3 regions of the Lysinibacillus pakistanensis genome follow, and region 2 is predicted to be linked to each of the others. Evidence: a T-box and tRNA genes for the amino acid it is inferred to sense, from the RefSeq annotation. Region 2 holds a T-box; the other regions hold tRNA genes.

Region 1 (9,458 bases), 360 kb from region 2:
CTGTCCTTAGTACGAGAGGACCGGGATGGACACACCGCTGGTGTACCAGTTGTCTTGCCAAAGGCATCGCTGGGTAGCTATGTGTGGACGGGATAAGTGCTGAAAGCATCTAAGCATGAAGCCCCCCTCAAGATGAGATTTCCCATTACGCAAGTAAGTAAGATCCCTCAAAGACGATGAGGTAGATAGGTTCGAGGTGGAAGTGTGGTGACACATGGAGCTGACGAATACTAATCGATCGAGGACTTAACCAAAAAGTTTGAAGCATTCAATGCGCCGTTTATCCAGTTTTGAAAGAATAACCACTTTCATGAGAACTTCAAAATTCAGTTTATTTTGAAGCTTAAATAAAGGAACTTATGCTAAGAACGCAACATCCATGTTGCAACGCAGAAGCCAGCACATCCATGTGCAAGTCTAGTGATGATGGCAAAGAGGTCACACCCGTTCCCATACCGAACACGGAAGTTAAGCTCTTTAGCGCCGATGGTAGTTGGGGGCTTCCCCCTGTGAGAGTAGGACGTCGCTAGGCATAATACCCAGGAGGATTAGCTCAGCTGGGAGAGCATCTGCCTTACAAGCAGAGGGTCGGCGGTTCGAGCCCGTCATCCTCCACCATATGCCGGTTTAGCTCAGCAGGTAGAGCAACTGACTTGTAATCAGTAGGTCGTGGGTTCGATTCCTATAGCCGGCACCATTTTGAGCCATTAGCTCAGTTGGTAGAGCATCTGACTTTTAATCAGAGGGTCGAAGGTTCGAGTCCTTCATGGCTCACCATTAAGATTACCAACAAATATATGCGGGTGTGGCGGAATTGGCAGACGCACTAGACTTAGGATCTAGCGCCGCAAGGCGTGGGGGTTCGACTCCCTTCACCCGCACCATTTTAGTAAAATTGCCAGATAAAAACTTATGCACATGCGGAAGTAGTTCAGTGGTAGAACACCACCTTGCCAAGGTGGGGGTCGCGAGTTCGAACCTCGTCTTCCGCTCCAAATGTGCCGGGGTGGCGGAACTGGCAGACGCACAGGACTTAAAATCCTGCGGTAGGTGACTACCGTACCGGTTCGATTCCGGTCCTCGGCACCATTTTTAATGCGCCCGTAGCTCAATTGGATAGAGCGTCTGACTACGGATCAGAAGGTTATGGGTTCGACTCCTGTCGGGCGCGCCAAAAGAACGAACGGGAAGTAGCTCAGCTTGGTAGAGCACTTGGTTTGGGACCAAGGGGTCGCAGGTTCGAATCCTGTCTTCCCGACCATTTTCTAAAATTATTATGGGGCCTTAGCTCAGCTGGGAGAGCGCCTGCCTTGCACGCAGGAGGTCAGCGGTTCGATCCCGCTAGGCTCCACCATAATAAATAACCAGTATAAAGATCCTGGCGGCGTAGCTCAGCTGGCTAGAGCGTACGGTTCATACCCGTAAGGTCGGGGGTTCGATCCCCTCTGCCGCCATCTTAAAGGACCTTTAGCTCAGTTGGTTAGAGCAGACGGCTCATAACCGTCCGGTCGCAGGTTCGAGTCCTGCAAGGTCCACCATTTATATATTGTTACGGAGGTATACCCAAGTCTGGCTGAAGGGATCGGTCTTGAAAACCGACAGGCGGGTAACACCGCGCGGGGGTTCGAATCCCTCTACCTCCTCCAGTTTTTAAATAAATGGTGCTTGAGAACTCGAAAATAATATAATTATCGCGGGGTGGAGCAGTGGTAGCTCGTCGGGCTCATAACCCGAAGGTCGTTGGTTCAAATCCAGCCCCCGCAACCAAAAAGGTCCCGTGGTGTAGCGGTTAACATGCCTGCCTGTCACGCAGGAGATCGCCGGTTCGATCCCGGTCGGGACCGCCATTATTTTTCAAGAGTAGACATGAGAAGCAAAGAATGAGCAAGCTTAGCATGGACAAAAAGGGTCAGTAGCTCAGTTGGTAGAGCATTAGATTGAAGCTCTAAGTGTCGGCGGTTCGATTCCGTCCTGACCCACCATTTATGCGGGTGTAGTTTAATGGTAAAACCTCAGCCTTCCAAGCTGATGTCGTGGGTTCGATTCCCATCACCCGCTCCAAGGGCCTATAGCTCAGCTGGTTAGAGCGCACGCCTGATAAGCGTGAGGTCGATGGTTCGAGTCCATTTAGGCCCACCATTATTCCGAAGTAGCTCAGTTGGTAGTAGCACCTGACTGTTAATCAGGTTGTCGCAGGTTCGAGTCCTGCCTTCGGAGCCATTTTTTATTTGGGGAAGTACTCAAGAGGCTGAAGAGGCGCCCCTGCTAAGGGTGTAGGTCGGGTAACCGGCGCGAGGGTTCAAATCCCTCCTTCTCCGCCATTGGCCCGTTGGTCAAGTGGTTAAGACACCGCCCTTTCACGGCGGTAACACGGGTTCGAATCCCGTACGGGTCATACGAGAAAAAGCAGTAGATGTTAATTTACATCTATTGCTTTTTTGTATTATAAAGACATTCTTATAGATTCTATTTTTTGTGGATTACATTTTAGATTATGGGAAACATTTACATAATTATTTTCAGGATTAAAAGATAAAGAAATTACGGAAATAGAAAAAGGTGATTGGACCGTTTTACATTTACAATTCCAATATTGATTTCGATTTTATTTAGTTGAGATGATGAAAGTTCATGAATAACGTACATTAAAGATTAGGAAATGATTCAAATATTTAAATGACCTTCTTTGCCATCTATTTTTTAAAAGTAGCTATAATCAGATATATTTTTTATAAGTTATGTAGGAAACTAAGCAATTAAATTCATTATTAAAAAATAAAACCGTCTACCTGAAAGTAAGTAGACGGATTGTTGTTAATTATGCTCTGATTAGCATTCTTTCGAGAGAAATACGTGCTTCTTTTGCAGTATGAACATCTACTTGAATGCGATTATGGGGTTGCCCTTGCTCTATGCTTTCTAGGCACCATAGCAGATGAGGAAGATCAATTCGATTCATAGTTAGACATGGACAGAAATGCTTATTTAAAGAGATAATTTGCTTATCAGGATGTTGTGTAATAATACGATTAACAAGGTTCATTTCTGTACCGATTGCCCATGAAGAGCCACTTTGTGCTTTATTAATCGTATCAATAATGTATTTTGTAGAGCCAGCATCATCTGCGGCTGCTACAACCTCACGACTACATTCTGGATGAACTAGAATGCGCATATTTGGGTGTGCTTGACGTACAAATTCAGTATGCTGAACTGTAAAACCTTCATGGACAGAACAATGACCTTTCCATAAAATCACTTGGATTTTTTCAGGGGGCTGCTCTGTCTCTAGCATATTTGTATGTGGATTCCAAACAGCCATATTTTCAAGTGGAACCCCTAAATCATATGCAGTATTTCTACCTAAATGTTGATCTGGTAGAAAGAAAATTCGTTGTTTTTGTGTAAATGCCCATTTGACCATATCTTTTGCATTGGAGGATGTGACACATGCTCCACCATGGCGACCAGTGAATGCTTTTATAGCAGCGGTGGAATTGACATATGTTAGCGGAATAATTGTGTCTCCAAAAAGCTTCTGTAGAATAGGCCAGGCTTGTTCTGTTTGATAAATATCAGCCATATCAGCCATCGAACAACCTGCCCGCATATCAGGCAAATAAACATGTTGCTGTTCATTAGTTAGCATATCAGCGGTTTCAGCCATAAAGTGTACGCCACAAAATACAATATTCTCTGCTTCTTTATTAGCTGCTGATAGCTGAGCAAGTTGCAAGGAATCACCCGTAGCATCAGCAAATTGAATAACTTCATCCTTTTGATAGTGATGACCAGGAATAAAAAGCTTACTACCTAATTTCTTTTTTATAGCAATTATACGAGATTCCATGTCACTTTTAGATAATGTCCGGTAATGCTCTGGTAAAAGTGATGTTTGCTGCAATAAACTAGTGATGGACAAGGGATTTAGCTCCTTTCGTTTGTACAAGTGCACTAATATCAAAGGCTTTTACTGAATGTGTTAGGGCTCCAAGTGAAATCCATTGAATGCCCGTTTTAGCATAGCTATTTAAATTATGAAGTGTGATGCCACCCGAAGCTTCTGTAGCAATATGTGGGGGAACAGCTGGAAGCCATTGTCTTATTTCTTCAGGGCTACGATTATCAAACATAATGATATCTGCACCAGCTGCAATTGCTTCATCAAGCTGTGCTTTGGTTTCGATTTCTACCTCGATTTTAACCGTATGCCCAATTTTTGCACGTGCAGCCTGTACTGCCTGAGCAATACTGCCAGCAAAGGCAATATGATTATCCTTTAACATTATGGAATCATATAAACCATTGCGATGATTGTAGGCACCACCGATTCTTACTGCATATTTATCTAACATACGCAGCCCTGGGATTGTTTTACGAGTATCACATATTTTTGCATTCGTACCGATCGTTTCACGAACAGCTAAATTTGTAGCTGTAGCGATAGCAGACATGCGCTGAACAAGATTCAATATTACACGTTCCCCAATTAGTAATTTCTGAAGAGATCCATTAATAACAGCGATTATATCCCCTTCATTTACCTCATCCCCATCTTTTTTAAGAAGCGTAATATCCATCGACCGATCAAGTAGAAGGAAACCATGTTCAATTATAGGTACGCCACAAAAAATTCCACTTTCTTTGGCATAAAAGGAAAAAGAGCCCTGTTGTTCAGCGGAAAAAATGAATTCACTCGATAAATCTCCATCTCCTATATCCTCATTAAAAAATTGCTTGAGCATTTCCTCGAGCTTGATGATATTCATACAATGAGGTCCTCACTTTCATCTGTCCTTGTTGAAAAATAATCCACCTATTTGCCCATTTCGTACGATTTTGTGGTTGATCAGAGCGTATGTGGGCTCCGCGTGTTTCTGTTCGTGTAATAGCTGCATGTACCATTAGGGTGGCGACAATATGCATCATATAAAGTTCAAGCTCTTGTCGATTCAACCCACTTAAATCAACTTGTAGAAGTGTATTTAGTGACGGTAGTTGTTGTGTGAACTGTTCCATGTTTTCAGGATTTCTTACTATACCCAATGTGTGCATCATTGTTTGTCGTAATTGATCTTTCGTAAATAATAATGGTAATGGTTGTCGATGATGTTTAACATCAATAGAAAAATTATTTTGCTTACAACCAGCCTTAATAATGAATTGCGCCATTCTTTGTCCAAACGTAATTCCTTCTAACAAAGAGTTACTAGCTAAACGATTGGCACCATGCACCCCGGTACAAGCAACCTCACCAATTGCATACAGATTTGAAATAGTTGTTCTCCCCATGTTATCGGCTATAACACCACCCATTAAGAAATGGCTACCTGGTACTACAGGAATCAAACCATTTTGTATATCAATCTGGTTATCATGACATAACTGTGCAATTGCAGGGAACTTTGCTTCAAAGTGCTCGATATTTGAAATATCAATAAATGTTTCTTGTCCTGCAGCTCGTTTATTAAATAATGCAAATGCAGTAATATGACGGGGAGCTAGGTCAAGGTGAGCATGTAAACCTTTCATAATCGGTTGACGTTGTGCATCAACAAAGATTCCACCAGCCCCACGTACTGCCTCAGATACTAAGCCCTTTGCCTCTCCATTACTCCAAAGTAAGCTTGGATGAAATTGCATAAATTCCATATCACTGATGGCAGCGCCAGCACGATAGGCTAATGCGATACCATCTCCTGTATTTGTTTCATAATTTGATGTGCATGTATAAAGGGCGCCAGCTCCTCCAGAAGCTAGAATTACATGATGAGCAAGATAGCGTTTTGTTCTATTCATTCCTTTTGTTAGCACACCCACGCACTCTCCAGTTGTATTTAATAAAAGCTCAAAGGCTGTTTCAAAGCAATTAATATTGATAGTAGGTGGTAGCTGGTTAAGCAAATAATTTATCATTATCTGACCAGTACGATCTCCACCGGCATGTAAAATACGGCGATAACTATGTGCACCCTCTAGGCCTAGAGCTGGAGCCCCATCTGCCTGACGATCAACAGGGAACCCCTCTTTGAGAAAATCACGTATAATTTTGGTGCCATCTTCTATAAGTACTTCTACATTCATTCTTTCATGATGATATTCTCCAGCAGTCAATGTATCAGCAATATGAAATGTTGGATGATCCTCTTGACTTGTAACGGCAGCAATTCCACCTTGAGCACGATAGGAACTACTCATAGTAATAGATGACTTTGTAACAATCTGTACCTGAAAGTGTTCAGCAAGTATCCGCGCTGCTTGAAGGGCCGCGATTCCACTACCAATAATAAGTACATCTGTCTTTACATCCATAGTCATACCTTCTTTACAGTTGTCTTGACACTTATCTTTACATAAAATAAAAAAGAAAACAAGACCTGATAAAATTAGAAAGGAAGATTTAAATGATATATCTGGATTACGCAGCAACATCTCCAATGTCAGCAAATTCCCTTCAAGCATACAGTGAGGTAGCAAAACGTTATTATGGAAATAGTGCAAGCTTACATGATGCAGGGGGGCAAGCTAATTATTTTGTTGAACAGGCAAGAGCCGTTGTAGCAAAATCACTTGGCGTAAATAATGATGGTGTTATTTTTACTGGAAGTGGCACCGAAGGAAATCTCATATCAATTTTATCTTTAGCATTAGCATCAAAAAAAGGGAAGCATATTATTTCATCACAGGCAGAACACACATCCGTACATGCTGCGTTAAATACTTTAGAAAAAATAGGTTTTATAGTGACTAGATTACCTTTACAACAAAATGGTTGTATTCATGTGAGGCAAGTACAGGAAGTGATACGCGAAGATACGGCACTCATAACAATTCAACATGTTAATTCAGAAATAGGCTCTATTCAACCTGTGGAAGAAATTGCAGAGTTAGCCGAAAGGTCTAATATTTACTTACATGTTGATTGTGTACAGTCTTTTTGTAAACTTCCGTTAAAACAGCAAGTGGATGCTATTACCATTTCAGCACATAAAATTGGAGGTCCAAAAGGGTGTGGGGCTGTTTATATAAATCCACAGCTCTGTATTCCTCCATTAACACCTGGTGTGACTCATGAGCGTGGATTAAGAGGAGGGACATTAGATACACCAGCAATTGTTGCCTTTGCCTCTGCTATTGAAAATTATCATTATAATGATCAGTATTTTCATGAACTACGAGAATATTTTAAGAGAAATTTACCAGATACTTGCAGACTAATTGACTGTCAGAGTCAATTGCCCAATATTTGTGGTGTATTGATGAAAAATTTGGAGGGGCAATATGTTATGCTAAAATTAAATGAAGCAGGAATATGTATTTCTACAGGAAGTGCCTGCGATATTCATAGTGAATCTGGGACAAAAGCTATTTTATCAATGGGCTATTCGATGCAAGCAGCACGACAATTTTTTAGGATCTCTTTTGGTCCTACAACGACATTTGAGGAAATTGATCAACTAAAAATGGCACTTTCTACTATTTAATAGATTCAGTAGATAAATATACGCATTAATAAATGTAAAAGATATACTATTCCATTGACTCAATTAGTTGGAAATGAAAAATTCCCACTAATTGGGGTTCTATTTTATGTTCATTTAATATTATTCTCAATACAAATTCTTCCTATTTCATAATTGTATAGTTTGTGTAAAATAATTGTTTTCTTTTTTTTTAACAATTGCTATAATGAATAGCAGAGTGATAATTTCTCTTACATGACAAAAATATCTTTAAAAAGTAATAAATTCTTTTTTTTATAAAAAAGTATTGCACAATGTGAGAAAACGTTATACAATAATTCTTGTCTTGAAGGACAGGTAAAACAACTTCAAAACAAAAATACATAAGTCTAGTGATGATGGCAAAGAGGTCACACCCGTTCCCATACCGAACACGGAAGTTAAGCTCTTTAGCGCCGATGGTAGTTGGGGGCTTCCCCCTGTGATAGTAGGACGTCGCTAGGCATAATACCCAGGAGGATTAGCTCAGCTGGGAGAGCATCTGCCTTACAAGCAGAGGGTCGGCGGTTCGAGCCCGTCATCCTCCACCATATGCCGGTTTAGCTCAGCAGGTAGAGCAACTGACTTGTAATCAGTAGGTCGTGGGTTCGATTCCTATAGCCGGCACCATTTTGAGCCATTAGCTCAGTTGGTAGAGCATCTGACTTTTAATCAGAGGGTCGAAGGTTCGAGTCCTTCATGGCTCACCATTAAGATTACCAACAAATATATGCGGGTGTGGCGGAATTGGCAGACGCACTAGACTTAGGATCTAGCGCCGCAAGGCGTGGGGGTTCGACTCCCTTCACCCGCACCATTTTAGTAAAATTGCCAGATAAAAACTTATGCACATGCGGAAGTAGTTCAGTGGTAGAACACCACCTTGCCAAGGTGGGGGTCGCGAGTTCGAACCTCGTCTTCCGCTCCAAATGTGCCGGGGTGGCGGAACTGGCAGACGCACAGGACTTAAAATCCTGCGGTAGGTGACTACCGTACCGGTTCGATTCCGGTCCTCGGCACCATTTTTAATGCGCCCGTAGCTCAATTGGATAGAGCGTCTGACTACGGATCAGAAGGTTATGGGTTCGACTCCTGTCGGGCGCGCCAAAAGAACGAACGGGAAGTAGCTCAGCTTGGTAGAGCACTTGGTTTGGGACCAAGGGGTCGCAGGTTCGAATCCTGTCTTCCCGACCATTTTCTAAAATTATTATGGGGCCTTAGCTCAGCTGGGAGAGCGCCTGCCTTGCACGCAGGAGGTCAGCGGTTCGATCCCGCTAGGCTCCACCATAATAAATAACCAGTATAAAGATCCTGGCGGCGTAGCTCAGCTGGCTAGAGCGTACGGTTCATACCCGTAAGGTCGGGGGTTCGATCCCCTCTGCCGCCATCTTAAAGGACCTTTAGCTCAGTTGGTTAGAGCAGACGGCTCATAACCGTCCGGTCGCAGGTTCGAGTCCTGCAAGGTCCACCATTTATATATTGTTACGGAGGTATACCCAAGTCTGGCTGAAGGGATCGGTCTTGAAAACCGACAGGCGGGTAACACCGCGCGGGGGTTCGAATCCCTCTACCTCCTCCAGTTTTTAAATAAATGGTGCTTGAGAACTCGAAAAGAATATAATTATCGCGGGGTGGAGCAGTGGTAGCTCGTCGGGCTCATAACCCGAAGGTCGTTGGTTCAAATCCGGCCCCCGCAACCAAAAAGGTCCCGTGGTGTAGCGGTTAACATGCCTGCCTGTCACGCAGGAGATCGCCGGTTCGATCCCGGTCGGGACCGCCATTATTTTTCAAGAGTAGACATGAGAAGCAAAGAATGAGCAAGCTTAGCATGGACAAAAAGGGTCAGTAGCTCAGTTGGTAGAGCATTAGATTGAAGCTCTAAGTGTCGGCGGTTCGATTCCGTCCTGACCCACCATTTATGCGGGTGTAGTTTAATGGTAAAACCTCAGCCTTCCA
Region 2 (9,458 bases):
ATTGCAAATCGCCTTTGAAGCGATTCGTCTTGTTACAGACCATTAGTGCAGCAACACTAAATGGTCTTATTTATTTTATACACATCTTCACTATGAATTATAACACGGCGAAGATTTATACTCAATTAAGAAGAATAGACATTTTTAAATAAGTTGAAGTTTCTGCATTCTTAATTAGATAAAATACAGAATGACTTGAATCATCGAAATGTAATGATGAAGGGATTTACCTAAAAAATTTTTGTTGGGTGAAGGACCTGATTTTGTAAAAATTATATCTTTCAGCATAGTCAATTTTACGCGAAATCGTTTATAATATAGCTATTCATAAAAGAAAGTAGTGAATTGATATGGCAACAGGCACACATATAGTCGAAGTACCCGTAGGAATTGATCACGTATGGGATTTCGTCAGCGATATGGAAAAATGGGCAAAACTTGTCCCAGGTTATAACGCACATGAAATGATTGATGACAAACATTCAACATGGACTTTTAAAGGAAATGTTGGGGTTCTGAAAAAAACAGTTCAAGTTGAAATTACTATTTTAGAATGGGTAGCCCCAAGTAAAGTAACATTTGAATTAAAAGGTCTTTCTGATAATTTTACAGGTAACGGATATTTCCTTGCTGAAAGCATTGATGCAGAAAATACAAAAATGACAGGCTTTTTAGAAGTGGTAGCAGGTGGATTAGCAGGTCCAGTGTTAAATCCAATCTTTAAGCCAATCGTACCAAAAGCAACACAAATGCTAACAGATCGTGTAGCAAATAAAATTAAATTGGTACATGTATAATTTCATTTATTAGTAAAATGGCATACTAGGATTTTTTCCTAGTATGCCATTTTTGGGGAAAAGCAAGAATCATTTTTCTTTCTGTCTCAATTTTTCAATAGCATACCGAACTCTCTTGCTTCATATGATGCAAGGGGAGGGATTATTATCGAACACAAAACTTGGAATATGCGTGAAACTTTCTGTTTTCCTGGATACGGCTGCCCAACAGAAATAGCAGCTGTGCAAATTAAGCCACAGTGGCAGACAATGCAATTAGAAGATTCATTGCGATTAATGGGTATTTATCACATTACAGCACATGTTCGCTTTGATTTCCAAGATATGCAGGCTTTTAATGATAAAGAAGAATTAATAAAAATTGATGCGCTCGATATTCAAGGAGATACTGGTTATTTTGAATATGCAGTCCCATTACATGTTGATTTACCTAAAGATTCAGCTCTTGAGGACTTAATGGTAAAAGATGTACGACCAACACTTACTAACCAAATGTGTCAGCTTGAATGGACTGTTACAAGTATTTTCAATGAGCCAGAACTGGTCTTAGAAAATGCTTCTGCTTTCGACCAACAATCGACTACTGCCAAAGCTGAAAAAGCAATGATTGTAGAAGAAACAGCACCGCTAAAGCAACATGTAGCTGTTTCGGCCCCAATAGAAGAGCAGACTGAAGTGAATGTTGCTTCAGCAAAACTTGATAAACTTGAAGCGAGTGAACAAAAAACTGTATTAAGAGAATCTTTAAGTCATATTGTGGTTCGTGAGTCCAGTTCATGGCAGGAAGTACCTTCGATGATCTGGGATTTAGAAGAAGGCTATACCCCGCTAAAAGTTCGTGTTTCAAATGATATCATTTAAGAGTAAATAGCATAGAAGTATTAGGAGCAATAAAAAGATGAAGTCTCCAGATGTTGGTACAATGATTACTCGTATAAATTGAAATGCACAAATTGGCACAATTATTGTTCTACAATAAAAGCGGAATTGTCTAAGCCAAGGTGGTAAAAAACAGGGATTATATTTACGTCGTCGCATTTAAATATCACTTCCTTTTCTATTTACTTTATTGTGAACACTAAAAATGACTAAATCACTTGAAAGATTGCACGATTTTGCGGTACAATGTGTAAAAATATTGATATAGATGCTATGACAGGGAAGAGTAAATTATTCGTACATTTTCAGAGAAGAAACGGTAGCTGAAAAGTTTCTATTTGTGCCTAATTGAACGTAGCCCTCGAGCAGCTTTAGTGAACTAACAGTAGTTAAAGCCGGTTAAAAACCGTTACCGAATTAAGAGCCAGTAGTAAAAAGGCTTAAGTAGTGCTATTTCTATTCATAACACTTACTTTCCTCTGCTGGAATTAAAGGTGGTACCGCGAACTAAAACTCCTTCGTCCTTTTTGACGTTAGGAGTTTTTTTATTTTCAATTAATCTTCTGATGAATGTCTTTTGAACATGTGTCATGGAATGATTGAAGCTTTTCGATGTTTGCACAAGATAACACACAACAGGAGGAGTCAAAATGACAGAAAACATTTCAATGCCAACTAAATATGACCCACAGTCCATTGAAGCTGGTCGCTATGAATGGTGGTTACAAGGGAAGTTTTTCGAGGCGCAGCCAGAAAGTGGGAAAAAACCCTATTCAATCGTTATTCCACCACCGAACGTAACAGGTAAATTACACCTAGGTCATGCTTGGGATACGACATTACAAGATATTTTAACGCGTATGAAACGTATGCAAGGATACGATGCGCTTTGGTTACCTGGTATGGACCATGCAGGGATCGCAACACAAGCAAAAGTTGAAGCAAAACTACGAGAGGATAATATTACACGTTATGATTTAGGACGTGAAAAATTCCTCGAAAAGACTTGGGAGTGGAAAGAAGAATACGCTAATCATATTCGTGATCAATGGGCAAAGCTTGGTCTTGGATTAGACTACACGCGTGAGCGCTTCACTCTTGATAAGGGTCTTTCAGATGCTGTTAAAACGGTTTTTGTTGATTTATATGAAAAGGGCTTAATCTATCGTGGTGAACGTATTATTAACTGGGACCCTGCAGCGAAAACAGCTTTATCTGATATTGAAGTTATCTATCAAGATGTTCAAGGTGCGTTCTACCATATGAAATATCCATTAGCAGATGGCTCAGGGCATGTAGAAGTTGCCACAACACGTCCTGAAACGATGCTAGGTGACTCAGGGGTAGCTGTTCATCCAAATGATGAGCGTTATAAGCATCTAATCGGTAAAACCGTTATTTTACCAATCGTTGGTCGTGAAATCCCTATTGTAGCCGATGATTACGTAGATATGGAATTTGGTACCGGGGTTGTAAAAATGACACCAGCCCATGATCCGAACGACTTTGAGGTTGGAAATCGACACAATTTAGAGCGCATTCTTGTAATGAATGAAGATGGCACAATGAATGAGCTTGCTGGTAAATATAACGGTATGGATCGTTTTGAATGCCGTAAGCAAATTGTCGCTGATTTACAAGAAGCAGGTGTGTTAATTCGAATCGAAGAGCATATGCATTCAGTGGGACATTCTGAACGTTCTGGTGCCGTTGTAGAGCCGTACCTATCAGCGCAATGGTTCGTTAAAATGCAAACACTTGCTGATGCTTCACTAGAGCTTCAAAAGGATGAAGAAGGTAAAGTAAACTTTGTACCAGCTCGTTTTGAAAACACATACTCTCGCTGGATGGAAAATATTCGTGATTGGTGTATCTCTCGTCAATTATGGTGGGGCCATCAAATTCCAGCTTGGTATCATAATGAAACAGGTGAAATATACGTAGGTAAAGAAGCACCAGCAGATGCAGAAAATTGGACTCAAGATGAAGATGTTTTAGATACATGGTTTTCTTCTGCACTTTGGCCATTCTCAACAATGGGCTGGCCAGACGAGACAAATGAAGAATATCAACGTTACTATCCAACAAGTACATTAGTAACCGGCTATGATATTATTTTCTTCTGGGTATCTCGCATGATTTTCCAAGGTCTTGAGTTTACAGATCAGCGTCCATTCAAAGATGTGTTAATTCATGGCTTAGTACGTGATGGTGAAGGACGTAAAATGAGTAAATCGCTTGGCAATGGTGTTGATCCAATGGACGTTATTGAGAAATACGGTGCTGATTCTTTACGTTACTTCTTAGCAACTGGATCATCTCCTGGTCAGGACTTACGCTATACTACAGAAAAGGTTGAAGCGGTTTGGAACTTTGCGAATAAAATTTGGAATGCCTCTCGTTTTGCGCTTATGAATATGGATGGTATGACATATGAAGAAATCGACTTAACTGGTGAGAAGTCAGTTGCCGATAAATGGATTCTAACTCGCTTAAATGAAACAATTGAGCGTGTAACATCCTTGGCAGAACGCTACGAATTTGGTGAAGTAGGTCGTGAGCTTTATAATTTCATTTGGGATGATTTCTGTTCATGGTATATTGAAATGGCTAAATTACCTTTATATGGTAATGATGAAACAGCTAAGAAAACAACTCGTTCTATTTTAGCTTACGTATTAGATCAAACAATGCGTTTATTACACCCATTCATGCCATTCATTACAGAAGAAATTTGGCAACACCTACCACATGAAGGTGAATCTATTACTGTGGCAGCGTGGCCAACTGTACGTACGGATCTTCAATTTGCTGAAGAAGCAGATAACATGAAGCTCCTAATGGATATTATACGTTCAGTCCGTAATATTCGTGCGGAAGTTAATACACCAATGAGCAAAAAAGTACCTTTATTTATCTCAGCAAAAGATGCAGCAACTGTAGCTGTCCTTGATGCAAATAAAGCGTATTTAGAAAAATTCTGTAATCCAGAATCATTAACGATTGGTGAAGGCTTAGAGGCTCCAGGTCAATCAATGACAGCTGTGGTAACTGGTGCAGAGCTATTCCTACCACTTGTTGGGCTTATTAATATAGAAGAAGAGGTTGCTCGCCTTGAAAAAGAATTAGAAAAATGGGCAAAAGAAGTGAAGCTTGTATCTGGAAAATTATCGAATGAGAAGTTCGTGTCAAAAGCTCCTGAAGCATTAGTGAATGCAGAACGTGAAAAATTAGCTGACTATGAGAGTAAACATGCGGCTGTATTAAAACGTTTAGAAGAGTTGAAAAATATGTAAGAAAGAAACAGTGGATGGCAATAAAGTCATCCACTGTTTTTCTTTTTGTGGAGCTAAAGATATGTATTGTATTAGGGAAAAATATATAGTAATATTTTAAATAATTAGTATAATAGGTGAAATATTCATCATTTTATTATGGGTATAAAAAACTATTAAAATGTAGTGTGAAAAAATTGGGTCGTGCACTTTAAATGCAAAAGTTATTTATTATATGACTGTTCATTGGAATGGTCTTTTTTAGGGTGGTAAATTGAATGGAGGCAAAGTATGGCAGGAAATATTACTACAATTATTACAAAAATCAATAAGGCTTGTGATGATTTAGATTTTGTTAGCGCAAGAGTATTGATTGAGACAAATCTTCTGAAATTATCAGAGGCAAAACAGTATCGTTTATTAAATTCAAATGGTCGCGTACTTATAAAGCATGTACTAGCTGATAGTAAGAAAGAGACATCAGAAAATAAAATAACAAGAAACGACTTATTAACTATAAAAAAAATTAATGAGTATTGCTCGGATTTTGATATTTCTATGCTAAAAAGAACTTTAAAAAGCTCCTTTGATTTAGTGCAAAGAGATGATATCCTACCATTGTTAAACAATGATGCTAAAATTATATTAGATAATATGGGAGCACTACTTGATGTACACCAGCATCAATAACTCGATACGAAATTGCTTAAAAACACACAGAACCTCACTTATTCAAGTGCCTTTCTGTGTGTTTTTAATGTTGGTAAAAGAGTGGTTAGCTGGGAGGAGTATTTTTTATGAAATGTATGCGCATTAGGCAGGACTTGTACTAAAATAGAGATATTGTAGTAAGAGGGAGTGTTTCTTTTGTTTAAAACAATGAAAGAGTGTACAGATTTTATTTTTACATTAAAAGCAGTTGACCATAAACGTGCTCCGCTTGTCCTGATGCGAGAGGTGCTTACGCTTTTAAATAATCCACAGGACAAATTTCGTGCTATTCATTTAGCAGGCTCAAATGGGAAGGGCTCCACTGTAAATGCGTTAAGAGAAATTTTGCAACTTGCTGGCTACAAGGTGGGTGCCTTTACCTCTCCACATTTAGAGCGAGTGAATGAACGCATGACGATTAATGGCATTCCGATTGCGGATAAGGATTTTTTACTTTATATGAATAGAGTAGCCGAGCAGATTCATTTACATTATAAAGGTGAGTTTCCAAGCTTTTTTGAAGTTGTCACATTAATAATGTTCCAATATTTTGCAGATCAAGCTGTAGACATTGTACTTGTTGAAACAGGACTTGGAGGACGCTTAGATGCTACAAATGTCATTACACCTGAGCTTTCAATTATTACTACCATTTCATTAGAGCACACTGCTTTTTTAGGCGATACTTTAGCGAAAGTAGCGTTTGAAAAGGCAGGGATCATTAAAGAGGGTATACCGGTTATAGTGGGCGTTAAAAATGAAGAGGCTCTTACAGTTATTCAGCAAGTTGCAGAAGAACGGCATGCACCATGCTTTGTGTTAGGGAAGGATTTTAATGTTGCAAATAAAATACAAGACACTAATTTGCAGTATTTTCACTACAAAAAAGCTAATATTGAGATGACAGATGTTCCGTTAAAGATGGCAGGATCTCATCAGGTCAATAATGCGAGCCTCGCCATCACTGCTATCTTAACATTAAGAGAGAAGCAAGCATTTAACATTTCTGACGAGTCAATACGTCAGGCATTGGCAAATGCTCAGTGGGCAGGTCGTTTTGAGCAATTGCAAAGCAATATTGTATTAGATGGTGCCCATAATTCTGAAGGTACAGCTGCGCTTATTCAAACCCTTAAAGAGGTTTACCCAAATCAAAACTATCGCTTTATTTATGCCGCCTTATCAGATAAAGATCATGCGAACAGTATTGCCCTGATGGATCAAATAGCTGCATCAATATTCTTTACACAAATAGATTTACCCAATGCCATGCCTGCTGAAAAATTAGCTAGGCTCTCTATGAATAGGGTGAAGGAGTTTCATAATGATTGGAAGGAAATGGTCAGAAAAGTATTACATCAAAGAGATGAGAAAGACATTGTAATTATTACAGGTTCACTGTATTTTATTGCTGAAGTACGACAATGGCTTCAGGAGGGAGAACGATGATTCCTAATTTGAATCGTTATAAAGAAAAATGGAACGTTAAGAGTGATGATATTATTAAACCTGGTCTTGCTGCGATTGAGGAAGCATTAGTGCGAGTTGGTAATCCAGAAAACGGATTGCAAGTTGTCCATTTAGCAGGGACGAATGGTAAAGGCTCAACGCTTACATTTCTCGAGTCGTTAGCGAAGGAGCATGGCCTACGTGTAGGTAAATTTATGTCCCCCTGCATTGTCGATGTACATGACCAAATTCAAGTGGAGGGTCAAGCAATTACTGGGGCAGTGATGGACCAACTATTCCAACAAATGCAGGCAGCTGGACTTAGTGAAAAATTAACGGATTTTGAGCTCTTAACGGTTGCGGCATTTTTACATTTTGCTGCTAGTGATGTCGATATCGCTCTCATTGAAGCAGGAATGGGAGGCTTACTTGATAGCACAAATGTAGTGACACCAATTGTATCGATTATTCCAAGTATTGCTTTAGAACATACAAAATTTTTAGGCACTACCATTGAAAGAATCACCCATCATAAAGCTGGCATAATAAAACCATATAAACCTGTCATTATCGGTGATTTACCACAGGAGGCAAAGGATATTATCTATAAGGAGGCACGAGAAAAACAGTCAACTGTCCTTGAACTTAACCAGCAATTTTCTGTTGGACAAGAGAAGGATGGAGAGACATATGAATATGATAAACAGAGCTTCCATCTATCAAAGCTAACTAGGTCAATGAAGGGAGCACATCAGGCAAATAATATGGCTTTAGCTATAACAGCCTTTCTTGAAGTGGCAACTGCACTAAATATAAAGGTAATTAAAAGTGCACTTGAAAAAGGAGTGAAAGAGGCAACCATTTTAGGGCGCTTTGAAGAAATTTTGCCTCATGTAATTTTAGATGGTGCCCATAATCCAGCAAGTGTTGAAAAATTAATTGAAACGATAAAAAGTGAATTTCCTGATGAACAAATTGCTTTGGTAATTGGCATACTTGCAGATAAGGATGTTCCACAAATATTGCAGCTTTTTGAGCAGATAAGTGATCATTTTTATTTTGTTGATTTTAATAATCCTCGTGCAATGGGTGCTCAGAAGATGCTAGAACTATCTGGCGCACCCTATAAAGAAGTTTTAGTGGACTATGCCTCATTTTTACAACATCAGTCTGAAAGAAAGCTAAAAACGATTGTAACAGGATCTTTATATTTATTAACAGAAGTACGGAATAGATTAAAAAGTATTTAGTAGTTTCAGTACTCATTTTTTATGGGTACTGATTTTACTTTGTGGTTTAGAAGATGATGAAATAACCTAGTCGATTTTATTTTCTTTTAATCTCTCTAATATTAATTTTCAATTTCACGTCAGAAAAGCACAAGAAATCAACGTTACTAAAAATTGATTTCATAGTTAAGTAGAAAAACTTATTTTTAGCTAGATTTATTCTTCATCGCTCGCTCACCTATTTTTTCTAGGATAGTTTCCCAGTATGTTTTCATTTCCTCTCTAACATACTGATCTGATAGCTTTTCTTGATGAAAGCTAATCGTTGTTTTATTGTCTGCTTTTGATAGAATGCGAATTTGAACTGTTGATGGGCGCTCCCATCCTTCCTTTTGCCATGTCAGACGAAGCTGCTGTAGCGGTTTAACAATCCGAATTTCTCCTGACCCCAAATTGGTCATGTAAGTCTGACCTGGAATAAGAGAAATGCCAGTGCTTTCCCCCAGCCATAGATTTAATCCATCTGATGAAGCGAGAAGGCTCCAAGCATCCTCCTGAGAGATAGAAAATGATCTTCTTACACCTACTTGAAAGCCAGCTGCTTTTGTTTGCCCAATAATTCTATCGTTAGTCATTCTAGTTTCACTCCAATAGTTTTTATTTTGTCTATAAATCGTTATTCGATTTCTCTGTCAGGATTTCCTTTTCTATTTAGTAAAATAGCGTGTTTTTGAGGACGAAAATAGTTGGTTTTTAAGGTATATCTTCTTTAAAACTACTACATCAAAATGTAGTAAATTAGCATTTACAGCTACTTTTTTACATATACTTATATCAAATTGTCGTTGAAAGCAGACCGAGAAGTTGGAGGAAGAGGTGATGGATGCATGAAAATTGTCAGTCAGGTGATGAAAAAACAAATATTTAGAGCAATGCTGATTGGAGGAATAGTCGGGCTTTTTGGTGTAGCAATTTTTCTAGGTATTCTTCAGGCAAGTACTCAATTATCTTTAAAAAATGATAGTAACGAAGTAGCAAGCAGCAATAATAAAGATACAGACACGGAAACAATTCCGACAGCGGGAGGTGCCACAAAGTCACCCATGTTTTTTGCGAGT
Region 3 (9,458 bases), 750 kb from region 2:
TGTGAATCAATAAAAGTTAACTTCTCTCTATGTTCCTGACCAAAATGGATTAACCGCTGAAACAAATGATGAAACTGTTCGCGAACTGAGGCAGATACAGGAAAATCCCCCGTCAATGCTTGATATAGCTGTTCCACACATTCCCGATACAGCGAATTGAGCAGCACCTCTTTATTTTCAAAATAACGATATATTGTGCCAGCACCAACCTGTGCCTTGTCAGCAATCATTGGAACAGTTGTTGCATCAAAACCACGCTCAGTAAACAGCATCAAGGAAGCTTTCATTATATTCTCTCTCTTATTCGTAGTCACATTAATTTTCCTCCAAATCAATTTCGCCTTGGCGTAATTGCGTCCGGATTTTGAATTGTGCCTACACAATTCATTCCTTTGAAAATCCGCGACATCCGCCGGAGGCATTATCTTCATTCAGTAGGTGTTTGGACACCCCTGAAAAAAAACCAAAACCGTATTCATCTCAACACCTATAGTGGTGGGGGTATTCTGCTGAATGAAGATAAAGAATGAACGTTCATTCCTATTGTATAATACTACCAAACCCACTTCAATGACAGAGCTGTGACAAACATGTGGTAAGCTTTTACCTTGATTGACAGCTATATTTTAGAACTTCATTAACTTCCCGATTTGATGTTCTTGGAATAGAGATTCGATTGCAGAAATGGATCAATCCATTTAAGGAAATGATCCATTTCTGTCAGTTGTCTTAGTTGATTACCTAGGTTGCATAATAATACCTTTGAGCACAACCTATAAAACAACTAATATCCCTATCCAATACCATTACTTGCATTATTCATTAATGTTGATACTGATGATCGATATTTTAGTAGTTTTATAGCCTAAAAAATCGTTAAAACCTTTATTTCAAAAATTTTCCAAACACCTAACATTTAAGGACATTTAAAATATTTTGGATAATCCAAAAATATTATGGGGATGTTCCTTTACATTTTCTTTATCATGTTTTTTAGCTAAAGAAGATATCCTACTCTTGCTTCATTTCATTTAATGTTTCTGTTGTATTTATTATCCCGATTAAAAGTATTATCCACAGAGGAGCATTTCCAATGGCATGAACTGCAAATGAAGCCCATGTAGATTGAGTATATTGTGCTATTAAAGGGGCTATCAGCATACTAGGAATCATTCCAATAACATGCCATTTTAATGCTATATGTAACACCCAGGCCCATAGCAGCCCGTTAAATACCCAGGCCATATCTCCAAACATTACTTCTTGAATCGGTAAAAGATACCCCCGCCACATCATTTCCTCACTAAACATTGCAATTAAGTGAATGGGCATAAAAATCATTAGTAGTTTCCAGTTACCTTTTAGTGTGACACCAAAAAACTCTTTCGGGGGAATATTGAATTTTTTTAAGGGATTAAACGGTTCAGGTAAATAGCTGGGTGGTGAAAATAATTTATACTTTGCTAGTACTTTTCCTACGGGCTCTAAAAGTTGGTCAAAAACTATAGTTAATATAACCGCCAGGACAATCCATAACCAATCAACTCTACTTATTGGATTTAAGCGAAATCGTTGATTAATTGCTTCGATAGTCAGAACTCCATCTTCAAGAACACTGTACAAACCTATGGATAAAGGCAATAATAGCAGAGCTGGAATCCACAACCATAACCAGAAAGAATAAATTAAAGGGATACCTTTGCTGACCAGTTTGGGAGTACCATAAAACACGCCATAATATATCGTAATCCCTGGTATAGCAAATAACAAAATTTGTACCCATATTGACATCTAGAACACTCCATTATTAATTATTTTACAGAGACATTTGCATTTGGTTAACTTTTACAATAATACTAAATATTAAGTCACTTTTTTTATTATAAGGCAACTATACTTTTCATTCCACATGATAATCCTACTTTTATAAAACATTTTTATTCTTCGATTTAGATTCGTTTTGATCTTTCCTTAAATTCTTCAAACTTTTCCTTTATGGTTTTTTTCCTCAATTGATACCAGTTTCAGAGTCGAACATCCACCCTGCTAATTTTTCAGCTTAAACAATAGAAATAAATATCAGGGTAACATCCCCTAAAATTGTCGTGAAATTTAAAATCATAAGAAATTTGGTGATATTTCCATTATTTTTGTGTATTATGTCAAATTTCGTCTTATAATAGAAATGTTTAATAGGCTAAAGAAATAGATTGAGAGGTATAATATGAAAAAATTTTTAAAAGTTGTCTCTATTACTATTGTTGTTATAGTAATCGTGTCGATAGTAGCTTTGCTTTTATTTGGACGTAACAACCATAGTGATTTATCTGGAAGCGTTTCTGAAAAAATCGATCAATATTTGACAAATGAAAAATTTCAGGGAACGGTCCTCATTGCAAAGGAGGGTGAAGTTTTATTTACAAAAGGTTACGGATTGGCAGCTACTGATTTACCAAATAGCCCAAGCACGCTCTATCAGATTGCTTCATTATCAAAAACATTTACTGCTGTAGCAGTCATGCAACTAGCAGAAAAGGAACTTCTAAACTTAGATGATCCAATTTCGCAATACTTTCCTGATTTTCCGAATGGAGAGACTATTACAATAAGCCATCTACTAAGTCATAGCTCGGGAATTCCAGACTATCTAAAGGCGAATTTCGAATTCGACTACAGCAAAGAATGGAATCCAAATGATATTGTTAATACGGTTAGCGGTACTGAATTAGAGTTTGCCCCAGGTAAAAGCTTTAGTTATAGTAACACTGGTTATGTGATGTTAGGACTAATTATTGAAAAAGTCAGCGGACAGCCATATGGAAATTATATAGAAGAGCATATTTTTGAGCCAAGCAACATGTTTAGTTCCATGTTCACGGTTTCTGCTGGTATACCAAAAGCGGAAGGACATGTGGAAGGGAAAATAGGACCCTTAATGCATAATTCTGCAGCGTATGCAGCTGGGGATATCATTTCTACAGTTGAAGATTTAGAACTGTTTTACAGCGCTTTGCGTAATAATGTATTGATAAGCAAAGAAACATCAGAACTGATGAGTACAACCCATGCTAAAAAATTTCCGTTTGAATATGGATATGGATGGTATACTCAAGATATCATGGGGAAAAAAGCAGTTGGACACCCAGGAGGATATCCAAGTGGCTTCCGTCATTATGTTACACGCCTAAATGACGAAGAATTAACAGTGATCGTTCTGAGCAACGAGATGACAGTGAATTCGAAAAGAATCAACCGGCATCTTACATCCATCGTTCTTCAGAAGCCAATTTGGATATGGGAAGAGAAACTTTAATTATAAAAGCCTTTTCACAAAATTTAATAAAAGATAATATAGTAAACTCAAGCCCTTCTCCCTAGAAAGGGCTTTAATTATTTTTTGTATTTGTAATTTCTGATATGAAGTGGGGCATTGAGGAACCTCAGTGGAAGGCAATTTCATTATCACACTACTACAAATAAGTATAAGCCTAGCTTAGAATAGCCTTCAGCAAAGTCACATCATTTTATTTGGAATACTTCTTGAAAATGCGATGATTAAACCTATTTTACAACTAGGTAGAACGAATTCCTTCAAAAGCGTTTAATATTAGTTGTTGTACATATGGTTCGTCCAATGTTTCACCAGTCACAAGTAATCGATAGAAGATAGGACCATAAATTAAATCAATACAGATATCAATGTTGATACTTTTTTTCAATTCACCGCGTTGAATTCCTTTTTCAAAAAGACTCCTTGCTTCAAGTCGGCGGGGATGGAAATATCGAGCACGATAGGCATCTGCCAATCCTGCATCAAACTGTCCTTCACCTAATAACTGTGTAATGATAGTCCCCTCTCGACTCGTCAAAAACATGGTTAAGTTTGTGGCGTGAATTAGAATATCATTGTACGCCGAACCAGTATCAGGCACGGGCAATCTTTCAGAGGCAGCATATAGGAAACCATCCATCACTACTGCAGCCTTGTTTGGCCACCATTTATAAATAGTTGCTTTACTCACTTGGGCATAATCAGCGATTTTATCAACTGTGACAGCTTGAAATCCATTTTCCAACAATAATTCATAAGATGCGGAAAGGATTGACTTTTGTGCTTCTAAATTACGTGGTCTGCCTCTTTTTCCATTCATCATAGATACCACCTTTCTTCCAAAATTAATAAACTGTATGTTCAGTATATCAATTATTTAGAAAAACAGAAAGTTGAAATTACCTATTTACAAAACTATACGTTCAGTATATCATATGGTTAATTATTTAATATACTAAACGTTCAGTATTATAAAATAATCAACTATCTTATGGAGAAAACTACACGACGTTTTAATTATTAATTGTTAAACACTACAAGGAGTTGTATAAAATGGTGGATACTAAGAAACAAACAATTGAAAAAAACATTCCTTCGTGGTTAACCATTCTTTTGGCTACCGCATGTGGTATCATTGTTGCTAATTTGTATTACGCGCAACCCTTAGTTGGGGTAATTAGCTCATCAATCGGGTTGTCAGCAAACAGTTCTGGCTTAATCGTTACGTTAACACAAATCGGTTACGTTGCCGGTTTGCTATTTATCGTGCCTTTAGGAGATATTCTTGAAAATCGGAAGCTGATTGTCTCATCTTTACTTATCACCGCAGTCGCCCTTGCTACTACAGTAATGACGAAACAGATTTTGTTGTTCTTAGTCGCTTTGTTTGTCATAGGTTTAGGTTCGGTAGCTACGCAAGTACTCGTACCTTTTGCATCATATCTTGCTTCCGATTCCTCACGTGGCCGTGTTGTCGGCAATGTCATGAGCGGTTTGTTACTTGGAATTATGCTCTCACGCCCTTTATCAAGCTTAGTTGCTGACTTTCTTGGCTGGCATGCAATATTCATTTTGTCTGCCATAACTATTTTGGTTTTAGCTATTGTACTTTCTAAGGTGTTACCTACAAGAAAGCCTTCAGCGGATACACACTATATAGCGCTGCTCGGATCTATGTGGCATTTGTTACGAACAACCCCGATATTACGCCGTCGTGCAGCATATCATGCAGGTGTATTTGCATCTTTTAGTTTGTTTTGGACAACAGTTCCACAACTGCTAACTAGCCCTGCCTTTCATTTTTCTCAGAAAGAAGTTGCGATATTCGCGCTTGTTGGGGTCGCTGGTGCAGTAGCCGCGCCTATTGCAGGACGAATTGCTGATCGTGGCTTAACTAGACCTGCAACCGGAATAGCACTTCTTACAGTCGTTATTTCCCTTTTATTGCCACTTATTATTCAAACTAGCTCACCTATTGGAATAGCTGTTCTAGTAGTTTCATCCCTATTGTTAGATGCTGGGGTATCCGCAAATCTTGTGCTTAGCCAACGTGCGCTTTTCTCGTTGAACCCCGAAGTTCGTAGTCGTCTTAATGGACTATTCATGGCAATTTTCTTTTTTGGTGGTGCAATCGGGTCAGCAATCGGGGGATGGACCTATGCGATTGGAGGATGGAGTACTGCATTATGGCCTGGAATAATTTTCCCTATATTTTCTGTTTTTTATTTTGCCACAGAGAAGAAGTAATTCTAAGATAGTTTTAAAGAACCTTTATCATTACTTAAACAAAAAAAGCGAATTGGAATTACTATCTTCCAAAAACGCTTTTTTCTTATTCAAATCAAACTAATATTTTTTTATTTCTACTCCGAAAGTTGAAGCATTCGAAACCTTTACAGAAATGTATAATGAGTAGTGATTAACATCTCATATTGCATAAGTACAACTATTTCGTCATAAGCTAACCTGAGCTTTTAGTTTATTCTTTTTTTATATTTAATATATCTTTCAAGTGTAAGGAAATAATGATTTTTTGAATTTGGAAATTCTTTTTCAATAGCTTTTTTTAGAGTGTTAGTCATTTTATCTTCTCCATTATACAACCCTCTATTGATAATACCGTTAAAACGCCCTACATAGTCCTTTGCAGAACTTTCGCTAATGTTATACTCCTGCATCAAATAATCCTTAAACTCCATCTTCATCCCCCTTTAAAAGAATTCTACTCATAAAACCCTTTTTGGATAACAGCTTGTATAAAACAAAACCAATTCTTATCGTTTTCTAAGGAAATATAAAAAGCTCATAAACCCTATCATATCAAGGTTTATGAGCTTTCTTAACTTTTTTAATAATTAATCTAAAGATACCGGTGGTCGGGGTCGAACCGACACTCCAAAGGAACACGATTTTGAGTCGTGCGCGTCTGCCAATTCCGCCACACCGGCATAATGGAGATAAAAAAAATCGGATACACCGATTAACAAAAATAATATGGAGGCGGCAACCGGATTTGAACCGGTGATAAGGGTGTTGCAGACCCGTGCCTTACCACTTGGCTATGCCGCCATCATATTTGGAGCGGAAGACGAGGTTCGAACTCGCGACCCCCACCTTGGCAAGGTGGTGTTCTACCACTGAACTACTTCCGCAAAAATGGCTGGGGTACTAGGATTCGAACCTAGGGAATGACGGAATCAAAATCCGTTGCCTTACCACTTGGCTATACCCCAAAATTTTTATGGGGCGACTGATGGGAATCGAACCCACGAATGCCGGAACCACAATCCGGTGCGTTAACCACTTCGCCACAATCGCCATAATTATATTTTATTGGATTTTTATTAATTTTATAGAAAATGGGGCGACTGATGGGAATCGAACCCACGAATGCCGGAACCACAATCCGGTGCGTTAACCACTTCGCCACAATCGCCATAAAATTAATTGGCAGGGGCAGTAGGAATCGAACCCACACCAAAGGTTTTGGAGACCTCTATTCTACCGTTGAACTATGCCCCTATTACAATAAAACTGGTGGAGGGGGACGGATTCGAACCGCCGAACCCTAAGGAGCGGATTTACAGTCCGCCGCGTTTAGCCACTTCGCTACCCCTCCGGGAAAATGGTGCCGGCTATAGGAATCGAACCCACGACCTACTGATTACAAGTCAGTTGCTCTACCTGCTGAGCTAAACCGGCAAAATATGGTGGGTCAGGACGGAATCGAACCGCCGACACTTAGAGCTTCAATCTAATGCTCTACCAACTGAGCTACTGACCCATATTTTTAAAAATGGCGGTCCCGACCGGGATCGAACCGGCGATCTCCTGCGTGACAGGCAGGCATGTTAACCGCTACACCACGGGACCATTTTGGTTGCGGGGGCCGGATTTGAACCAACGACCTTCGGGTTATGAGCCCGACGAGCTACCACTGCTCCACCCCGCGATAATAATATACTATTTATAAATTTAATGGTGGAGGATGACGGGCTCGAACCGCCGACCCTCTGCTTGTAAGGCAGATGCTCTCCCAGCTGAGCTAATCCTCCGTTTCTGGGTATTAACATGGTGACCCCTACGGGATTCGAACCCGTGTTACCGCCGTGAAAGGGCGGTGTCTTAACCACTTGACCAAGGGGCCTTCGTTTGGAATAAAATCGTAAAGTGCTGGCGGAGAGTAAGGGATTTGAACCCTTGAGACAGTGTTAACCGCCTACACGATTTCCAATCGTGCTCCTTCGGCCACTCGGACAACTCTCCAAGAATGGCTCCGAAGGCAGGACTCGAACCTGCGACAACCTGATTAACAGTCAGGTGCTACTACCAACTGAGCTACTTCGGAATAATTTTAGTATATAGCCTAGCAACGTCCTACTCTCACAGGGGGAAGCCCCCAACTACCATCGGCGCTAAAGAGCTTAACTTCCGTGTTCGGTATGGGAACGGGTGTGACCTCTTTGCCATCATTACTAGACTATTTGAAAGACAATACCTATTATAACATATTTTATCATAATGACAAGTATCTTATAAATAGTTTTTATTCTTTCAAAACTGGATAAACGGCGCATTGAATGCTTCAAACTTTTTTGGTTAAGTCCTCGATCGATTAGTATTCGTCAGCTCCATGTGTCACCACACTTCCACCTCGAACCTATCTACCTCATCGTCTTTGAGGGATCTTACTTACTTGCGTAATGGGAAATCTCATCTTGAGGGGGGCTTCATGCTTAGATGCTTTCAGCACTTATCCCGTCCACACATAGCTACCCAGCGATGCCTTTGGCAAGACAACTGGTACACCAGCGGTGTGTCCATCCCGGTCCTCTCGTACTAAGGACAGCTCCTCTCAAATTTCCTACGCCCACGACGGATAGGGACCGAACTGTCTCACGACGTTCTGAACCCAGCTCGCGTACCGCTTTAATGGGCGAACAGCCCAACCCTTGGGACCGACTACAGCCCCAGGATGCGATGAGCCGACATCGAGGTGCCAAACCTCCCCGTCGATGTGGACTCTTGGGGGAGATAAGCCTGTTATCCCCGGGGTAGCTTTTATCCGTTGAGCGATGGCCCTTCCATGCGGAACCACCGGATCACTAAGCCCGTCTTTCGACCCTGCTCGACTTGTAGGTCTCGCAGTCAAGCTCCCTTGTGCCTTTACACTCTACGAATGATTTCCAACCATTCTGAGGGAACCTTTGGGCGCCTCCGTTACCTTTTAGGAGGCGACCGCCCCAGTCAAACTGTCCGCCTGACACTGTCTCCTGCCCCGCTAAGGGGCATGGGTTAGAATTTCAATACAACCAGGGTAGTATCCCACCGACGCCTCCTTCGAAGCTGGCGCTCCGAGATCTCTGGCTCCTACCTATCCTGTACAAGTTGTACCAAAATTCAATATCAGGCTACAGTAAAGCTCCACGGGGTCTTTCCGTCCTGTCGCGGGTAACCTGCATCTTCACAGGTACTATAATTTCACCGAGTCTCTCGTTGAGACAGTGCCCAGATCGTTACGCCTTTCGTGCGGGTCGGAACTTACCCGACAAGGAATTTCGCTACCTTAGGACCGTTATAGTTACGGCCGCCGTTTACTGGGGCTTCAATTCGCAGCTTCGCTTGCGCTAACCACTCCTCTTAACCTTCCAGCACCGGGCAGGCGTCAGCCCCTATACGTCACCTTACGGTTTTGCAGAGACCTGTGTTTTTGCTAAACAGTCGCCTGGGCCTATTCACTGCGGCTCTCATGCGCTTGCACGCTCAAGAGCACCCCTTCTCCCGAAGTTACGGGGTCATTTTGCCGAGTTCCTTAACGAGAGTTCTCTCGCACACCTTAGGATTCTCTCCTCGACTACCTGTGTCGGTTTGCGGTACGGGCACCTCTCACCTCGATAGAGGCTTTTCTTGGCAGTGTGAAATCAGGAACTTCGTCCATACGGACTCGCCATCACAGCTCAACGTTACAGTGTGCGGATTTGCCTACACACACGCCTTACTGCTTGGACGCGCACAACCAACGGCGCGCTTACCCTATCCTACTGCGTCCCCCCATTTCTCAAACGGTGAGGAGGTGGTACAGGAATATCAACCTGTTGTCCATCGCCTACGCCTATCGGCCTCGGCT

The links. The T-box of region 2 lies ahead of QNH24_RS18510 (valine--tRNA ligase). A T-box ahead of a tRNA ligase gene usually reads a tRNA of that ligase, here a tRNA-Val.
Region 1: it has a tRNA-Val gene. The T-box ahead of QNH24_RS18510 (valine--tRNA ligase) is inferred to sense a tRNA for this amino acid. The anticodon was not compared.
Region 3: it has a tRNA-Val gene. The T-box ahead of QNH24_RS18510 (valine--tRNA ligase) is inferred to sense a tRNA for this amino acid. The anticodon was not compared.

What each region holds. Positions count from the first base shown of each region.
Region 1 covers NZ_CP126101.1:4,063,153-4,072,610, reverse strand. The annotation lists rRNA gene QNH24_RS20415 (23S ribosomal RNA) at 1-254, shown strand, start outside; rRNA gene rrf (5S ribosomal RNA) at 417-532, shown strand; tRNA gene QNH24_RS20405 (tRNA-Val) at 543-618, shown strand; tRNA gene QNH24_RS20400 (tRNA-Thr) at 622-697, shown strand; tRNA gene QNH24_RS20395 (tRNA-Lys) at 702-777, shown strand; tRNA gene QNH24_RS20390 (tRNA-Leu) at 800-884, shown strand; tRNA gene QNH24_RS20385 (tRNA-Gly) at 921-995, shown strand; tRNA gene QNH24_RS20380 (tRNA-Leu) at 1,001-1,089, shown strand; tRNA gene QNH24_RS20375 (tRNA-Arg) at 1,098-1,174, shown strand; tRNA gene QNH24_RS20370 (tRNA-Pro) at 1,185-1,261, shown strand; tRNA gene QNH24_RS20365 (tRNA-Ala) at 1,279-1,354, shown strand; tRNA gene QNH24_RS20360 (tRNA-Met) at 1,381-1,454, shown strand; tRNA gene QNH24_RS20355 (tRNA-Ile) at 1,462-1,538, shown strand; tRNA gene QNH24_RS20350 (tRNA-Ser) at 1,554-1,646, shown strand; tRNA gene QNH24_RS20345 (tRNA-Met) at 1,693-1,767, shown strand; tRNA gene QNH24_RS20340 (tRNA-Asp) at 1,772-1,847, shown strand; tRNA gene QNH24_RS20335 (tRNA-Phe) at 1,907-1,982, shown strand; tRNA gene QNH24_RS20330 (tRNA-Gly) at 1,988-2,061, shown strand; tRNA gene QNH24_RS20325 (tRNA-Ile) at 2,063-2,139, shown strand; tRNA gene QNH24_RS20320 (tRNA-Asn) at 2,144-2,220, shown strand; tRNA gene QNH24_RS20315 (tRNA-Ser) at 2,231-2,321, shown strand; tRNA gene QNH24_RS20310 (tRNA-Glu) at 2,324-2,395, shown strand; gene nadA (quinolinate synthase NadA) at 2,819-3,922, opposite strand; gene nadC (carboxylating nicotinate-nucleotide diphosphorylase) at 3,909-4,769, opposite strand; gene nadB (L-aspartate oxidase) at 4,726-6,312, opposite strand; gene QNH24_RS20290 (cysteine desulfurase family protein) at 6,405-7,484, shown strand; rRNA gene rrf (5S ribosomal RNA) at 7,852-7,967, shown strand; tRNA gene QNH24_RS20280 (tRNA-Val) at 7,978-8,053, shown strand; tRNA gene QNH24_RS20275 (tRNA-Thr) at 8,057-8,132, shown strand; tRNA gene QNH24_RS20270 (tRNA-Lys) at 8,137-8,212, shown strand; tRNA gene QNH24_RS20265 (tRNA-Leu) at 8,235-8,319, shown strand; tRNA gene QNH24_RS20260 (tRNA-Gly) at 8,356-8,430, shown strand; tRNA gene QNH24_RS20255 (tRNA-Leu) at 8,436-8,524, shown strand; tRNA gene QNH24_RS20250 (tRNA-Arg) at 8,533-8,609, shown strand; tRNA gene QNH24_RS20245 (tRNA-Pro) at 8,620-8,696, shown strand; tRNA gene QNH24_RS20240 (tRNA-Ala) at 8,714-8,789, shown strand; tRNA gene QNH24_RS20235 (tRNA-Met) at 8,816-8,889, shown strand; tRNA gene QNH24_RS20230 (tRNA-Ile) at 8,897-8,973, shown strand; tRNA gene QNH24_RS20225 (tRNA-Ser) at 8,989-9,081, shown strand; tRNA gene QNH24_RS20220 (tRNA-Met) at 9,128-9,202, shown strand; tRNA gene QNH24_RS20215 (tRNA-Asp) at 9,207-9,282, shown strand; tRNA gene QNH24_RS20210 (tRNA-Phe) at 9,342-9,417, shown strand; tRNA gene QNH24_RS20205 (tRNA-Gly) at 9,423-9,458, shown strand, end outside.
Region 2 covers NZ_CP126101.1:3,703,356-3,712,813, reverse strand. The annotation lists gene QNH24_RS18525 (SRPBCC family protein) at 351-797, shown strand; gene QNH24_RS18520 (valyl-tRNA synthetase) at 1,020-1,658, shown strand; gene QNH24_RS26385 (YszA family small membrane protein) at 1,641-1,835, opposite strand; T-box leader at 1,941-2,205, shown strand; gene QNH24_RS18510 (valine--tRNA ligase) at 2,327-4,972, shown strand; gene QNH24_RS18505 (hypothetical protein) at 5,243-5,641, shown strand; gene QNH24_RS18500 (bifunctional folylpolyglutamate synthase/dihydrofolate synthase) at 5,819-7,111, shown strand; gene QNH24_RS18495 (bifunctional folylpolyglutamate synthase/dihydrofolate synthase) at 7,108-8,361, shown strand; gene QNH24_RS18490 (SRPBCC domain-containing protein) at 8,547-8,975, opposite strand; gene QNH24_RS18485 (hypothetical protein) at 9,228-9,458, shown strand, end outside.
Region 3 covers NZ_CP126101.1:4,449,850-4,459,307, forward strand. The annotation lists gene QNH24_RS22175 (TetR/AcrR family transcriptional regulator) at 1-314, opposite strand, end outside; gene QNH24_RS22180 (CPBP family intramembrane glutamic endopeptidase) at 1,012-1,791, opposite strand; gene QNH24_RS22185 (serine hydrolase domain-containing protein) at 2,225-3,313, shown strand; gene QNH24_RS22190 (TetR/AcrR family transcriptional regulator) at 3,573-4,151, opposite strand; gene QNH24_RS22195 (MFS transporter) at 4,385-5,578, shown strand; gene QNH24_RS22200 (hypothetical protein) at 5,806-6,030, opposite strand; tRNA gene QNH24_RS22205 (tRNA-Leu) at 6,199-6,279, opposite strand; tRNA gene QNH24_RS22210 (tRNA-Cys) at 6,327-6,400, opposite strand; tRNA gene QNH24_RS22215 (tRNA-Gly) at 6,409-6,483, opposite strand; tRNA gene QNH24_RS22220 (tRNA-Gln) at 6,489-6,564, opposite strand; tRNA gene QNH24_RS22225 (tRNA-His) at 6,574-6,649, opposite strand; tRNA gene QNH24_RS22230 (tRNA-His) at 6,692-6,767, opposite strand; tRNA gene QNH24_RS22235 (tRNA-Trp) at 6,780-6,853, opposite strand; tRNA gene QNH24_RS22240 (tRNA-Tyr) at 6,867-6,950, opposite strand; tRNA gene QNH24_RS22245 (tRNA-Thr) at 6,958-7,033, opposite strand; tRNA gene QNH24_RS22250 (tRNA-Phe) at 7,040-7,115, opposite strand; tRNA gene QNH24_RS22255 (tRNA-Asp) at 7,129-7,204, opposite strand; tRNA gene QNH24_RS22260 (tRNA-Met) at 7,209-7,283, opposite strand; tRNA gene QNH24_RS22265 (tRNA-Val) at 7,311-7,386, opposite strand; tRNA gene QNH24_RS22270 (tRNA-Glu) at 7,404-7,478, opposite strand; tRNA gene QNH24_RS22275 (tRNA-Ser) at 7,506-7,597, opposite strand; tRNA gene QNH24_RS22280 (tRNA-Asn) at 7,603-7,679, opposite strand; rRNA gene rrf (5S ribosomal RNA) at 7,696-7,811, opposite strand; rRNA gene QNH24_RS22290 (23S ribosomal RNA) at 7,927-9,458, opposite strand, start outside.